2 regions of the Ferdinandcohnia sp. FSL W7-1320 genome follow, and region 1 is predicted to be linked to the other one. Evidence: a T-box and tRNA genes for the amino acid it is inferred to sense, from the RefSeq annotation. Region 1 holds a T-box; the other holds one or more tRNA genes.
The links. A T-box is a leader RNA that pairs with one kind of tRNA and senses whether it is charged. The one in region 1 lies ahead of pheS (phenylalanine--tRNA ligase subunit alpha), so its partner is inferred to be a tRNA-Phe.

Region 2: it encodes a tRNA-Phe, which carries the amino acid that the T-box ahead of pheS (phenylalanine--tRNA ligase subunit alpha) is inferred to sense. The anticodon was not compared.

What each region holds. Positions count from the first base shown of each region.
Region 1 covers NZ_JBBPAM010000001.1:1,545,301-1,551,790, forward strand. The annotation lists gene NST91_RS07790 (sigma-w pathway protein ysdB) at 1-277, opposite strand, end outside; gene dut (dUTP diphosphatase) at 398-835, shown strand; gene NST91_RS07800 (M20/M25/M40 family metallo-hydrolase) at 917-2,002, shown strand; gene sspI (small acid-soluble spore protein SspI) at 2,044-2,253, opposite strand; gene NST91_RS07810 (TrmH family RNA methyltransferase) at 2,375-3,124, shown strand; gene NST91_RS07815 (YwaF family protein) at 3,167-3,844, shown strand; T-box leader at 3,962-4,201, shown strand; gene pheS (phenylalanine--tRNA ligase subunit alpha) at 4,375-5,409, shown strand; gene pheT (phenylalanine--tRNA ligase subunit beta) at 5,423-6,490, shown strand, end outside.
Region 2 covers NZ_JBBPAM010000001.1:1,370,884-1,377,373, forward strand. The annotation lists rRNA gene NST91_RS06880 (23S ribosomal RNA) at 1-2,483, shown strand, start outside; rRNA gene rrf (5S ribosomal RNA) at 2,590-2,705, shown strand; tRNA gene NST91_RS06890 (tRNA-Val) at 2,716-2,791, shown strand; tRNA gene NST91_RS06895 (tRNA-Thr) at 2,811-2,886, shown strand; tRNA gene NST91_RS06900 (tRNA-Lys) at 2,892-2,967, shown strand; tRNA gene NST91_RS06905 (tRNA-Leu) at 2,982-3,062, shown strand; tRNA gene NST91_RS06910 (tRNA-Gly) at 3,067-3,141, shown strand; tRNA gene NST91_RS06915 (tRNA-Leu) at 3,153-3,241, shown strand; tRNA gene NST91_RS06920 (tRNA-Arg) at 3,262-3,338, shown strand; tRNA gene NST91_RS06925 (tRNA-Pro) at 3,344-3,420, shown strand; tRNA gene NST91_RS06930 (tRNA-Ala) at 3,432-3,507, shown strand; tRNA gene NST91_RS06935 (tRNA-Met) at 3,537-3,613, shown strand; tRNA gene NST91_RS06940 (tRNA-Ile) at 3,633-3,709, shown strand; tRNA gene NST91_RS06945 (tRNA-Ser) at 3,729-3,821, shown strand; tRNA gene NST91_RS06950 (tRNA-Met) at 4,020-4,096, shown strand; tRNA gene NST91_RS06955 (tRNA-Asp) at 4,155-4,230, shown strand; tRNA gene NST91_RS06960 (tRNA-Phe) at 4,239-4,311, shown strand; tRNA gene NST91_RS06965 (tRNA-His) at 4,338-4,413, shown strand; tRNA gene NST91_RS06970 (tRNA-Gly) at 4,424-4,497, shown strand; tRNA gene NST91_RS06975 (tRNA-Ile) at 4,509-4,585, shown strand; tRNA gene NST91_RS06980 (tRNA-Asn) at 4,597-4,671, shown strand; tRNA gene NST91_RS06985 (tRNA-Ser) at 4,677-4,767, shown strand; tRNA gene NST91_RS06990 (tRNA-Glu) at 4,795-4,866, shown strand; gene NST91_RS06995 (hypothetical protein) at 4,970-5,143, opposite strand; gene NST91_RS07000 (TIGR00266 family protein) at 5,191-5,988, opposite strand; gene NST91_RS07005 (penicillin acylase family protein) at 6,175-6,490, shown strand, end outside.

The DNA of each region.
Region 1 (6,490 bases):
ATCCCTTTAGATTGTCGTCTTTGGCCCAGACAAAAATCGAGACAACTTCAAACGATTTCTTCGTTGTTCCTAAATATTTTTCTCCCTCAAATAAAACTCCCTTATATGTTAATAAAAAGTTTTTATGAACATTTGCAAGATCGTCAAGCCAGTAGAATTCTCGTTTTTCTTGAGCAAGTTCAAGTTTCCTCTTTGGGTTAAGGACATACTTAAAAATCCGATATAATAAGAAAATAATAAGAAGTAATAGTACAAAACGTATAAGTAGGACAAACATAAGAGGACTCCCTCCATTCTCAATCTGCCAACATATACGATTGAAACAGTTAAAAGGTTTCAAGTTTTGATTAATTTGCTATAATTTTTTTAGTTTGTTTTTTATTGAGGAGGACTACTTATGACATATAACTTAAAAGTAATGCTGTTAAACGAGGATGCAAGGCTCCCGTTACAAGCAAACCCAGGTGATGCAGGATTGGATTTATTTTCTGCTGAAGAAAAAGTAATTAAACCTGGAGAGGCTGAATTAATTAAAACGGGAATCAAAATTGAGCTTCCTCCAGGAACCGAAGCCCAAGTAAGACCAAGAAGCGGACTAGCACTCAAACATTCGGTTACTGTTTTAAATAGCCCTGGAACAATTGATGAAGGGTACCGTGGGGAAGTCGCTGTTATATTAATTAATCATGGCAAAAAGGACTTTGTGGTAGAAAAACAAATGCGTATTGCGCAGATGGTCATTGCCCAGGTCGCTCAGGTTAATTTACAACAAGTGGAGGAAGTAACAACTTCTGAAAGAGGTGAAGGTGGTTTTGGGTCTAGTGGGACGAAATAAAAAGTCCCTGATTGCTCAATTGCCACCATTTTCTGTATAATGAAATGGTGATCAAACTTAGGAAAGTTAGGTGATTTATTAATGACAAAGCTTGATGAAACATTAACGATGCTTAAAGATCTTACCGATGCAAAAGGAATTCCTGGTAATGAACGAGAGCCGCGTGAAATCATGAAAAAATACATAACACCATATTCTGATGAAATTTCGTACGATGGGATTGGAAGCATTATTGCAAAAAAGGCGGGTAATGCAGAGGGTCCAAAAGTAATGATTGCAGGACATTTAGATGAAGTAGGTTTCATGGTAACACAAATAGATGATAAAGGATTTTTGCGTTTCCAAACCGTTGGAGGCTGGTGGTCACAGGTTATGCTTGCACAACGTGTAACCGTTGTCACGAGTAAAGGTGATATTACGGGCGTTATTGGCTCAAAACCACCACATATATTATCTGCTGAAGCACGTAAAAAGCCTGTAGAAATTAAAGATATGTTTATTGATATTGGTGCATCAAGTCGTGAACAAGCTCTTGAATTTGGTGTGAAACCTGGTGATCAGGTGGTGCCATATTTTGAATTCACAGTTATGAATAATGAAAAAATGCTACTAGCAAAAGCTTGGGATAACCGAATCGGCTGTGCAATTGCAATTGACGTTCTAAAATATCTGAAGAATGAAGAACATCCTAACGTTGTTTATGGTGTTGGTTGTGTACAAGAAGAAGTCGGTCTTCGTGGTGCAAAAACAGCTGCAACGATGATTAAACCTGATATTGCGATTGCAGTTGATGTAGGTATTGCAGGCGATACTCCTGGGATTTCTGAAAAAGAAGCAATGAGTAAAATGGGAGAAGGTCCACAAATCATTTTATACGATGCTTCTATGGTTTCTCACAAGGGATTGCGTGATTTTGTTGTTGGAGTGGCTGATGAGCTAAGTATTCCATACCAATTTGATGCGATTGCAGGTGGTGGAACAGATGCTGGAGCAATCCACATTACATTAGAAGGCGTTCCATCATTAGCGATTACAATCGCAACCCGTTACATTCATTCACACGCAGGAATTCTTCACCGTGATGATTATGAAAATGCTGTTAAGTTAATTGCAGAAGTAATCAAACGTCTTGATCAAGAGACTGTCAACAAAATTAAATTTGAATAAGAACAAGTAAAGCCGATGAGTTTATCATCGGCTTTTTCTAACTACTGCTTTAATCCTTGCTCTAATGTTGCAAGCATTTCTTGCTTATCCTCTTGGCTTGCATTTTGCCAAATGACTTCAAACAAAACACCTAAACCAGGAAGCATTTTTTCTTCGCCACTTTGGATAGCATCTACTATTGTATCTTCTAATTCAGCCTGAGAATTTCCTGTGACATTGTGCTTTACAGCATGTCTTAAGTTTAAGTTCATTCACATGCACACCTTTCATATGTAACTTTTTCTTTACTATGATTTACGTTATACCGTTTTATTATGTATCTTTGTTAGGATATAATGGAAAAAGAATTAGCAAAAAGGAGCAATTGACAAATTGAAACGAATCGAATCAAATAAAAATCCTCAAATAAAACAATGGAAAAAACTACATACAAAAAAGGAACGTGACAAATCAAGAACTTTTATGATAGAAGGATTTCATTTAATAGAAGAGGCATTAAAAAGTGATGTAGTCATCCAAGAATTGATTATAAGTGAAACAACAGACATCCCATCAGAGTGGATTGTAGATGATTTGTCAATCACGATTGTGACGGAAAAAATCATGCAGGAAATAAGTGATACTGATACTTCTCAAGGAGTTGCTGCAGTTTGTGAGCAATACTCGGTAAAAGAAGGTGGAAAGATCTCTAGGCTCTTATTAATAGATGCTGTACAAGATCCCGGTAATCTAGGGACGATGATTCGAACGGCAGATGCAGCAGGAATTGATGCAGTCATTATTGGTGAAGGAAGCGTTGATGTCTATAACTCAAAGGTCATTCGTTCTACACAAGGCTCCATATTTCATATACCTATTATTAAAGAAAATCTTCACGACACTATCTTAAAACTTAAACAAAATGGGATTAAAGTATATGGAACATCTTTAAAAGATGCAGTTGATTATAAACAAGCGTCTGTTGGAGAGTCATTTGCATTGATTGTTGGAAATGAAGGAAATGGAGTCGAGCCAGAATTACTAGATAAAACAGATCAAAACCTTTATATCCCAATCTTCGGTAGAAGTGAATCATTAAACGTTGCAGTAGCAGCAGGGATTTTACTGTATCATTTACGATAAAGAGGGGGGAGTATAATAAACGACTTTTTCGGAAGTTCCGTTATCGGAGACCCGTTTCGGTGGTTAGCTCTTTCACATGTTGTGATGTTAGGCTTATTGTTTGCTTCAGGGATAGTTTTATTTATTTTTCGAGCAACACTCACAAAGAGAAAATCAGCAATCCGTTATTCCTTAGCTTTCTTTTTATTAGCAAGTGAACTATCGCTTTACATATGGTATTTGAAAACGGGAGTATGGGATCCAGTAGATTCATTGCCATTTCAGCTATGCTCAATCTCATTGTTTTTAAGTATCATCATGTTGTTAACACGAAAGTTTTTTTTATTTGAAATTACGTATTTCCTAGGCATTGGTGGTGCTCTACAAGCAATGCTTACACCAGAGCTTGCTTATGATTTTCCACATTATCGCTATTTTCATTTTTTTCTAGCACATATCGCCATCATACTAGCGAGCTTGTACATGATTTGGTATGAGAATTGTAGGCCGGCTTTCACATCTATTTGGAAGGCATTTGCTGCTTTAAATGTTATTGCAATAGTTGTCTTTTTTATTAACAAAGCAACAGGTGGAAATTATATGTTTCTCGCACGAAAGCCAATAAATCCAAGCCTAATCGATTTTTTGGGTCCGTACCCTTGGTATATTTTATCCTTGGAAATAGTCGCATTGTTTATGTTTTTTATTCTCTATCTCCCATTTATACGAAAAAAGAATTAAAATGGGTTTGATTTGTACAACAAAGATACGTATAATATAATTTATATGCTTACATAAAATCTGTGTTTTAAAAAGTCGATGCTTATCATTTGGTGACTTTTTAAACATCCTTATATCGTAAAAACAGTGATAGAGACCAGTAACTTTCCACTCACTATCTAGGGAGAAAATGCCGAGACTGCAAGCATTTTTATAGAAGAAGAAAGTGAATTCACCTCTTGAGTTGGCACTGGGACCGTTTTGTCATTCAAAACGTAAAGGTGTACCGGCATTTGCCGTTATCGAAACGAAGTGAACAATTAGTATTTGATAATTGTTAACAAGGGTGGTACCACGAATCTAAACCTCGTCCCTTTTTTGGGATTGAGGTTTTTTATTTTGTCTTGATGTCTAGCTCCAGGCGCCATCGGCTCGAGGTCACAAGCCCATGCCAGGATGGCTAGGATTCCAGTGCTATGCACAGGACGTGTATACTTTTAGCTGGAATTGGGGCGCCTTGTGCTTTTCTAAGAAAAAAGGAGGAATTATGAATGCAAGAAAGATTACTTGAGCTGAAAGAAGAAGCTCTGGCAAAAGTCGAAGCTTCAACGAATCTTAAAGAATTAAACGATATTCGTGTTGCGTATTTAGGAAAAAAAGGACCTATCACTGAAGTACTAAGAGGGATGGGCAAGCTTTCTGCCGAAGAGCGTCCTAAAATGGGTGCGCTTGTAAATGAAGTAAGAGAGCAAATTACTGAAAAATTAACTGCAAAACAGGAATTACTTGAAAAAGAAGAAGTTGAAAAAAGACTTGCTTCTGAAACAATCGATGTGACCTTACCTGGAAGACCGATTAAGGTAGGTGGACCTCATCCACTTACTAAGGTAATTGAAGAAATTGAAGATCTTTTCCTTGGTATGGGTTATTCAATCGCTGAGGGGCCAGAAGTCGAGAAAGATTATTACAATTTTGAGGCCTTAAATTTACCGAAGGACCACCCAGCAAGGGACATGCAGGATTCATTTTACATCACTGAGGATATTTTACTTCGTACCCAAACGTCTCCTGTTCAAGCAAGAACAATGGAAAAGCATAAAGGAAAAGGACCTGTAAAAATTATCTGTCCTGGTAAAGTATACCGCCGAGACAACGATGATGCGACACATTCCCATCAATTCACTCAAATTGAAGGATTGGTTGTGGATGAAAACATTCGTATGAGTGACCTTAAAGGTACTTTAAATACGTTTGCAAAGAAAATGTTTGGTGAAGATCGTGAAATCCGTCTACGTCCAAGCTTCTTCCCATTCACTGAGCCTTCAGTAGAGATGGACATCTCATGCTTTAAATGTGGTGGAGATGGCTGTAATGTTTGTAAGAAAACAGGCTGGATTGAAATTTTAGGTGCTGGTATGGTTCATCCAAATGTACTTGAAATGTCTGGATTTGATTCAAAGAAATATACAGGCTTCGCGTTCGGAATGGGCCCAGAGCGTATTGCAATGTTAAAATACGGAATTGATGATATTCGTCATTTATACACAAATGATAATCGTTTCATCAAACAATTTAATCGGGCTTAAGGAGGGAAAAAACATGTTTGTTTCATATAAATGGTTACAAGAATACGTTGATTTATCAGGTGTAACTGCTGAAGAATTAGCAGAGAAAATCACTAGAAGTGGAATTGAAGTTGAAGGTGTCGATCATTTAGGGGAAGGCATTAGCGGAATTGTTGTCGGTCATGTATTAGAATGTGAGCAACATCCCAATGCTGATAAATTAAATAAATGTCAAGTCGATTTAGGTGAAGGTGAACCTGTTCAAATTATTTGTGGTGCACCAAATGTTGCAAAAGGCCAAAAGGTGGTCGTGGCAAAGGTAGGAGCTGTACTTCCAGGTAACTTCAAAATCAAAAAGGCGAAGCTTCGAGGTGAAGAATCAAATGGTATGATTTGTTCCCTACAAGAGCTTGGCATTGAATCAAAACTTGTTTCAAAAGAATATTCAGAAGGTATCTTTGTATTTCCACATGATGTTGTGCCAGGAGCGGACGCGATTGCCCAACTAAATCTTGATGACAAAGTTCTTGAGTTAGGACTAACACCTAATCGTTCTGATGCTATGAGCATGTTGGGGGTTGCTTATGAAGTTGCAGCTATTCTAGGCAGAGAAGTTAAACTTCCACAACCAAAAGTAATAACCTCAGAGGAAAAAGCGGAGGATTATATTTCAATTGCTGTTGATGCAAACGAAGATAATCCATTATATGTGGCGCGAGTTGTAAAGAACGTTAAAATCGGTCCATCACCATTGTGGCTTCAAGCACGCCTGATGGCAGAAGGAATTCGACCACACAATAATGTAGTTGATATTACAAATTATATTTTATTAGAATATGGCCAACCTTTACATGCCTTTGATTATGATCGACTAGGCTCTAATGAAATTCTTGTAAGACGTGCAAATAACGGAGAAAAGATTACAACATTAGACGATGTAGAGCGTACATTAACGAACGAACACCTTGTTATTACAAATGGAACGGTGCCAGTTGCCCTTGCAGGTGTAATGGGTGGAGCAAATTCTGAAGTTAAAAATGACACAACAACAGTATTAATAGAGTCTGCTTATTTTACAGGAAGTACAATCCGTAAGTCTTCT
Region 2 (6,490 bases), 170 kb from region 1:
AGCTGGGAGGACCATCTCCCAAGGCTAAATACTCCCTAGTGACCGATAGTGAACCAGTACCGTGAGGGAAAGGTGAAAAGCACCCCGGGAGGGGAGTGAAATAGAACCTGAAACCGTGTGCCTACAAGTAGTCAAAGCACATTTATGTGTGATGGCGTGCCTTTTGTAGAATGAACCGGCGAGTTACGATCCCGTGCAAGGTTAAGTTGAAGAGACGGAGCCGCAGCGAAAGCGAGTCTGAATAGGGCGAAATAGTACGTGGTCGTAGACCCGAAACCAGGTGATCTACCCATGTCCAGGGTGAAGTTCAGGTAACACTGAATGGAGGCCCGAACCCACGCACGTTGAAAAGTGCGGGGATGAGGTGTGGGTAGCGGAGAAATTCCAATCGAACTTGGAGATAGCTGGTTCTCTCCGAAATAGCTTTAGGGCTAGCCTCGAGTATAGAGTCTTGGAGGTAGAGCACTGATTGGACTAGGGGCCCTCATCGGGTTACCGAATTCAGTCAAACTCCGAATGCCAAAGACTTGATTCTCGGGAGTCAGACTGCGAGTGATAAGATCCGTAGTCAAGAGGGAAACAGCCCAGACCACCAGCTAAGGTCCCAAAGTATACGTTAAGTGGAAAAGGATGTGGAGTTGCTTAGACAACCAGGATGTTGGCTTAGAAGCAGCCACCATTTAAAGAGTGCGTAATAGCTCACTGGTCGAGTGACTCTGCGCCGAAAATGTACCGGGGCTAAACGTATCACCGAAGCTGTGGATTGTTCTTACGAACAATGGTAGGAGAGCGTTCTAAGTGCCGTGAAGTCAGACCGTGAGGACTGGTGGAGCGCTTAGAAGTGAGAATGCCGGTATGAGTAGCGAAAGATGGGTGAGAATCCCATCCACCGAATGCCTAAGGTTTCCTGAGGAAGGCTCGTCCGCTCAGGGTTAGTCGGGACCTAAGCCGAGGCTGAAAAGCGTAGGCGATGGACAACAGGTTGATATTCCTGTACCACCTCTTTACCGTTTGAGCGATGGAGGGACGCAGGAGGATAGGGTAAGCGCACTGTTGGATATGTGCGTCCAAGCAGTTAGACTGGTAAGTAGGCAAATCCGCTTACCGTAAGGTTGAGCTGTGATGGCGAGGGAAATATAGTACCGAAGTTCCTGATTCCACACTGCCAAGAAAAGCTTCTAGCGAGGTAAATGGTGCCCGTACCGCAAACCGACACAGGTAGGCGAGGAGAGAATCCTAAGGTGATCGAGAGAACTCTCGTTAAGGAACTCGGCAAAATGACCCCGTAACTTCGGGAGAAGGGGTGCTTTTTAGGGTGCATAGCCCTGAAGAGCCGCAGTGAATAGGCCCAGGCGACTGTTTAGCAAAAACACAGGTCTCTGCGAAGCCGCAAGGCGAAGTATAGGGGCTGACACCTGCCCGGTGCTGGAAGGTTAAGAGGAGGGGTTAGCGCAAGCGAAGCTCTGAATCGAAGCCCCAGTAAACGGCGGCCGTAACTATAACGGTCCTAAGGTAGCGAAATTCCTTGTCAGGTAAGTTCTGACCCGCACGAAAGGTGTAACGATCTGGGCACTGTCTCAACGAGAGACTCGGTGAAATTATAGTACCTGTGAAGATGCAGGTTACCCGCGACAGGACGGAAAGACCCCGTGGAGCTTTACTGCAGCCTGATATTGAATTTTGGTACAGCTTGTACAGGATAGGTAGGAGCCTTGGAAGCCGGAGCGCCAGCTTCGGTGGAGGCATCGGTGGGATACTACCCTGGCTGTATTGAAATTCTAACCCGAAGGCCTTATCGGCCTTGGAGACAGTGTCAGGTGGGCAGTTTGACTGGGGCGGTCGCCTCCTAAAAAGTAACGGAGGCGCCCAAAGGTTCCCTCAGAATGGTTGGAAATCATTCGTAGAGTGTAAAGGCACAAGGGAGCTTGACTGCGAGACCTACAAGTCGAGCAGGGACGAAAGTCGGGCTTAGTGATCCGGTGGTTCCGCATGGAAGGGCCATCGCTCAACGGATAAAAGCTACCCCGGGGATAACAGGCTTATCTCCCCCAAGAGTCCACATCGACGGGGAGGTTTGGCACCTCGATGTCGGCTCATCGCATCCTGGGGCTGTAGTCGGTCCCAAGGGTTGGGCTGTTCGCCCATTAAAGCGGTACGCGAGCTGGGTTCAGAACGTCGTGAGACAGTTCGGTCCCTATCCGTCGTGGGCGTAGGAAATTTGAGAGGAGCTGTCCTTAGTACGAGAGGACCGGGATGGACACACCGCTGGTGTACCAGTTGTTCTGCCAAGGGCATAGCTGGGTAGCTATGTGTGGAAGGGATAAGTGCTGAAAGCATCTAAGCATGAAGCCCCCCTCAAGATGAGATTTCCCATAGTGTTAAACTAGTAAGATCCCTCGAAGATGACGAGGTTGATAGGTCAGAGGTGGAAGCATGGTGACATGTGCAGCTGACTGATACTAATCGATCGAGGACTTAACCAAAATACTTCGAAGATGAATGTAAGTACGTTATTTAGTTTTGAAGGAATGAAAATTTCTTCTTGAAATTTTTTTTGAAGATAGTATAATATATCTTGTCTTTAACTTATCTAGTGACGATAGCGAGAAGGTCACACCCGTTCCCATACCGAACACGGAAGTTAAGCTTCTCAGCGCCGATGGTAGTTGGGGCTTTGCCCCTGTGAGAGTAGGACGTCGCTAGGTTGGATGAGACGGAGGATTAGCTCAGCTGGGAGAGCACCTGCCTTACAAGCAGGGGGTCGGCGGTTCGATCCCGTCATCCTCCACCATATATTTTAAGTTTAATTTGCCGGTTTAGCTCAATTGGTAGAGCAACTGACTTGTAATCAGTAGGTTGGGGGTTCAAGTCCTCTAGCCGGCACCACTTGCGAGCCATTAGCTCAGTTGGTAGAGCATCTGACTTTTAATCAGAGGGTCGAAGGTTCGAGTCCTTCATGGCTCACCATTTAAATTAAATATGCGGGTGTGGCGGAATTGGCAGACGCGCTAGACTTAGGATCTAGTGTCTTTGACGTGGGGGTTCGAGTCCCTTCACCCGCATTATGCGGAAGTAGTTCAGTGGTAGAACACCACCTTGCCAAGGTGGGGGTCGCGGGTTCGAATCCCGTCTTCCGCTCCATGGCATTACTTGCCGGGGTGGCGGAACTGGCAGACGCACAGGACTTAAAATCCTGCGGTAGGTGACTACCGTACCGGTTCGATTCCGGTCCTCGGCACCATCTAATAAAATAAAAAAAGTGCGCCCGTAGCTCAATTGGATAGAGCGTCTGACTACGGATCAGAAGGTTATGGGTTCGACTCCTATCGGGCGCGCCATTTTACGGGAAGTAGCTCAGCTTGGTAGAGCACTTGGTTTGGGACCAAGGGGTCGCAGGTTCGAATCCTGTCTTCCCGACCATTAACAAAATTGGGGCCTTAGCTCAGCTGGGAGAGCGCCTGCTTTGCACGCAGGAGGTCAGCGGTTCGATCCCGCTAGGCTCCACCATTAGAATTTTAAATAATTACTTTAATTATGGCGGTGTAGCTCAGCTGGCTAGAGCGTACGGTTCATACCCGTGAGGTCGGGGGTTCGATCCCCTCCGCCGCTACCATTTAAAATTAAAAATTCTAGGACCTTTAGCTCAGCTGGTTAGAGCAGACGGCTCATAACCGTCCGGTCGTAGGTTCGAGTCCTACAAGGTCCACCATTTACAACCTTATATATGTGGAGGAATACCCAAGTCCGGCTGAAGGGATCGGTCTTGAAAACCGACAGGGGTGTTAAAGCCCGCGGGGGTTCGAATCCCTCTTCCTCCGCCATATTTTTTAACAAATATATGGTGTAAGAAAGTCATATTTTATAAACCTTCTATATATCGCTGGGTGGAGCAACGAGCGTTGCATCATCGATATACTGCGAGTTGTCCCGACGGACATGCTTCAAGAATAAGCTTGAAGAGGAAGGGGACAGTTATTTACTTGCATAGCGCATAACATAAACTTTATAAATTCTATTATCGCGGGGTGGAGCAGTCTGGTAGCTCGTCGGGCTCATAACCCGAAGGTCGTAGGTTCAAATCCTGCCCCCGCAACCAAAAAAAAGTGTTGACAAGCACAAGAAGTTATAGTAAAATAATTTTTGTTGTTAAAAATGGTCCCGTGGTGTAGCGGTTAACATGCCTGCCTGTCACGCAGGAGATCGCCGGTTCGATCCCGGTCGGGACCGCCATATTTTGTGGCTCAGTAGCTCAGTCGGTAGAGCAAAGGACTGAAAATCCTTGTGTCGGCGGTTCGATTCCGTCCTGAGCCACCTTTCTAATTTTATAAACTTTAATGGCGGCTGTGGCGAAGTGGTTAACGCATCGGATTGTGGTTCCGACATTCGTGGGTTCGATTCCCATCAGCCGCCCCATATAAAAAATGCGGGTGTAGTTTAATGGTAAAACCTCAGCCTTCCAAGCTGATGTCGTGAGTTCGATTCTCATCACCCGCTCCAATTTATACAATGGGCCTATAGCTCAGCTGGTTAGAGCGCACGCCTGATAAGCGTGAGGTCGATGGTTCGAGTCCATTTAGGCCCACCATATATAATTATTCCGCAGTAGCTCAGTGGTAGAGCTATCGGCTGTTAACCGATCGGTCGTAGGTTCGAATCCTACCTGCGGAGCCATTTTTGGGGAAGTACTCAAGTGGCTGAAGAGGCGCCCCTGCTAAGGGTGTAGGTCGCGTAAGCGGCGCGAGGGTTCAAATCCCTCCTTCTCCGCCATGTCGAATCATATAAATACTTTTTTCTGGCCCGTTGGTCAAGCGGTTAAGACACCGCCCTTTCACGGCGGTAACACGGGTTCGAATCCCGTACGGGTCATCAAACGTTATGAGAATTTCTCATGGCGTTTTTTTATTTTACTAGATTTCTAGTTTCTTATTTTTTTACGGTTACAAAAAGAAAAACACCTGTTGCCAGGTGCTTAATCTTGAGAAATGATATCATCTTCTATTTTCTTTGCGGGGTTGTCTAAATCTACATCTGAGAAGATTCCGGGTGATATTCCACGGAACATGTCAAATGCTAGAATTTTATCATCTGGGGCATCAAATAGTGGAGCATCGGGTTTTTTATTAACGTCTTCTTTACGTTTCATCTTCCACACCTCCATTTATTATCTTCCCAGTTATACTTATATTTATTCTATCTGTTATCACCGTTTAATAAATTTCCGATTCCTCCTAGAATACTTCCTTCACCTGTGCTTCCCCCATTTCTAGGTGCACTTGCGAAGATACGGTCTGCCATACGGCTAAATGGCAATGATTGTACCCAAACTGTTCCAGGGCCACGTACAGTTGCGTAGAATAAACCTTCACCACCAAAGAAAGCTGTTTTTATTTTCCCTACATATTCGATATTGTAATCTACTTCCTTCGTCATCCCAACTAAGCAGCCTGTGTCTATTCGAAGGATTTCACCAGGTTGGAGTTCTTTTTTATGTATGGTTCCACCTGCGTGTAAAAAGGCTAATCCATCTCCTTCTAATTTTTGCATGATGAAGCCCTCTCCACCGAAGAAACCAGTACCTAATTTGCGTTGAAAGTCTATTCCGACTGATACTCCTTTTGCTGCACATAAAAAAGAATCTTTTTGACAAATCACTTTTCCACCTAGCATGCTTAAATCAACCGGGATGATTTTTCCAGGATATGGGGCAGCAAACGAAACATGTTTTTTGCCCATATGGCTATTGGTAAAAACTGTCATAAAAAGACTCTCACCAGTAAGGACTCTTTTACCTGCACCAAACAGTTTACCTAATAAACCTCCACCTCCAGATTCTGAACCATCACCGAATATGGTTTCCATCGAGATTCCATCTTCCATCATCATCATGGCTCCTGCTTCCGCAATAACACTTTCACTCGGATCTAGCTCGATTTCAACAAATTGCATGTCATCTCCATATAGTTTGTATTCAATCTCATGAGCGTTCATTATACTCTTCCTTTCATTAAAAATGATATATAGAAATAATTCGTCATTTGCTTAGTATCTTCCTTTAAGCTTTTCACTAAGTATGAAAATAATGTCAGTCTATTGGAGATTTCAATGACAAAATGAAAATGAGATATTATAATATATTTAGAATTTTCTTGAAATAGTTAGTCTAAGGAGGAGTTTATGAGTTCAGAAGTCGCAGTAAAAAGACGTATTTGGCCCAGAAAGAAAAGATGGAGGGTTATTTTAGTATCAGGAATTATAATCATCCTCCTGCTTGTCGCAAGTATTTTGGCAGGCTATTTATTTTTGAGAAAGAGTTTACCAGAAATTGAAGGTACAATTAATGTTGCTGGTATTACTGATGAGGTTGAAGTGATTCGTGATCAAAATGGGGTTCCCCATATAAGTGCTAAAAACACTCACGATCTGTATTTTGCACAAGGATATGTAACGGCTCAGGACAGGTTATTTCAAATGGATCTAAGCCGTAGACAGG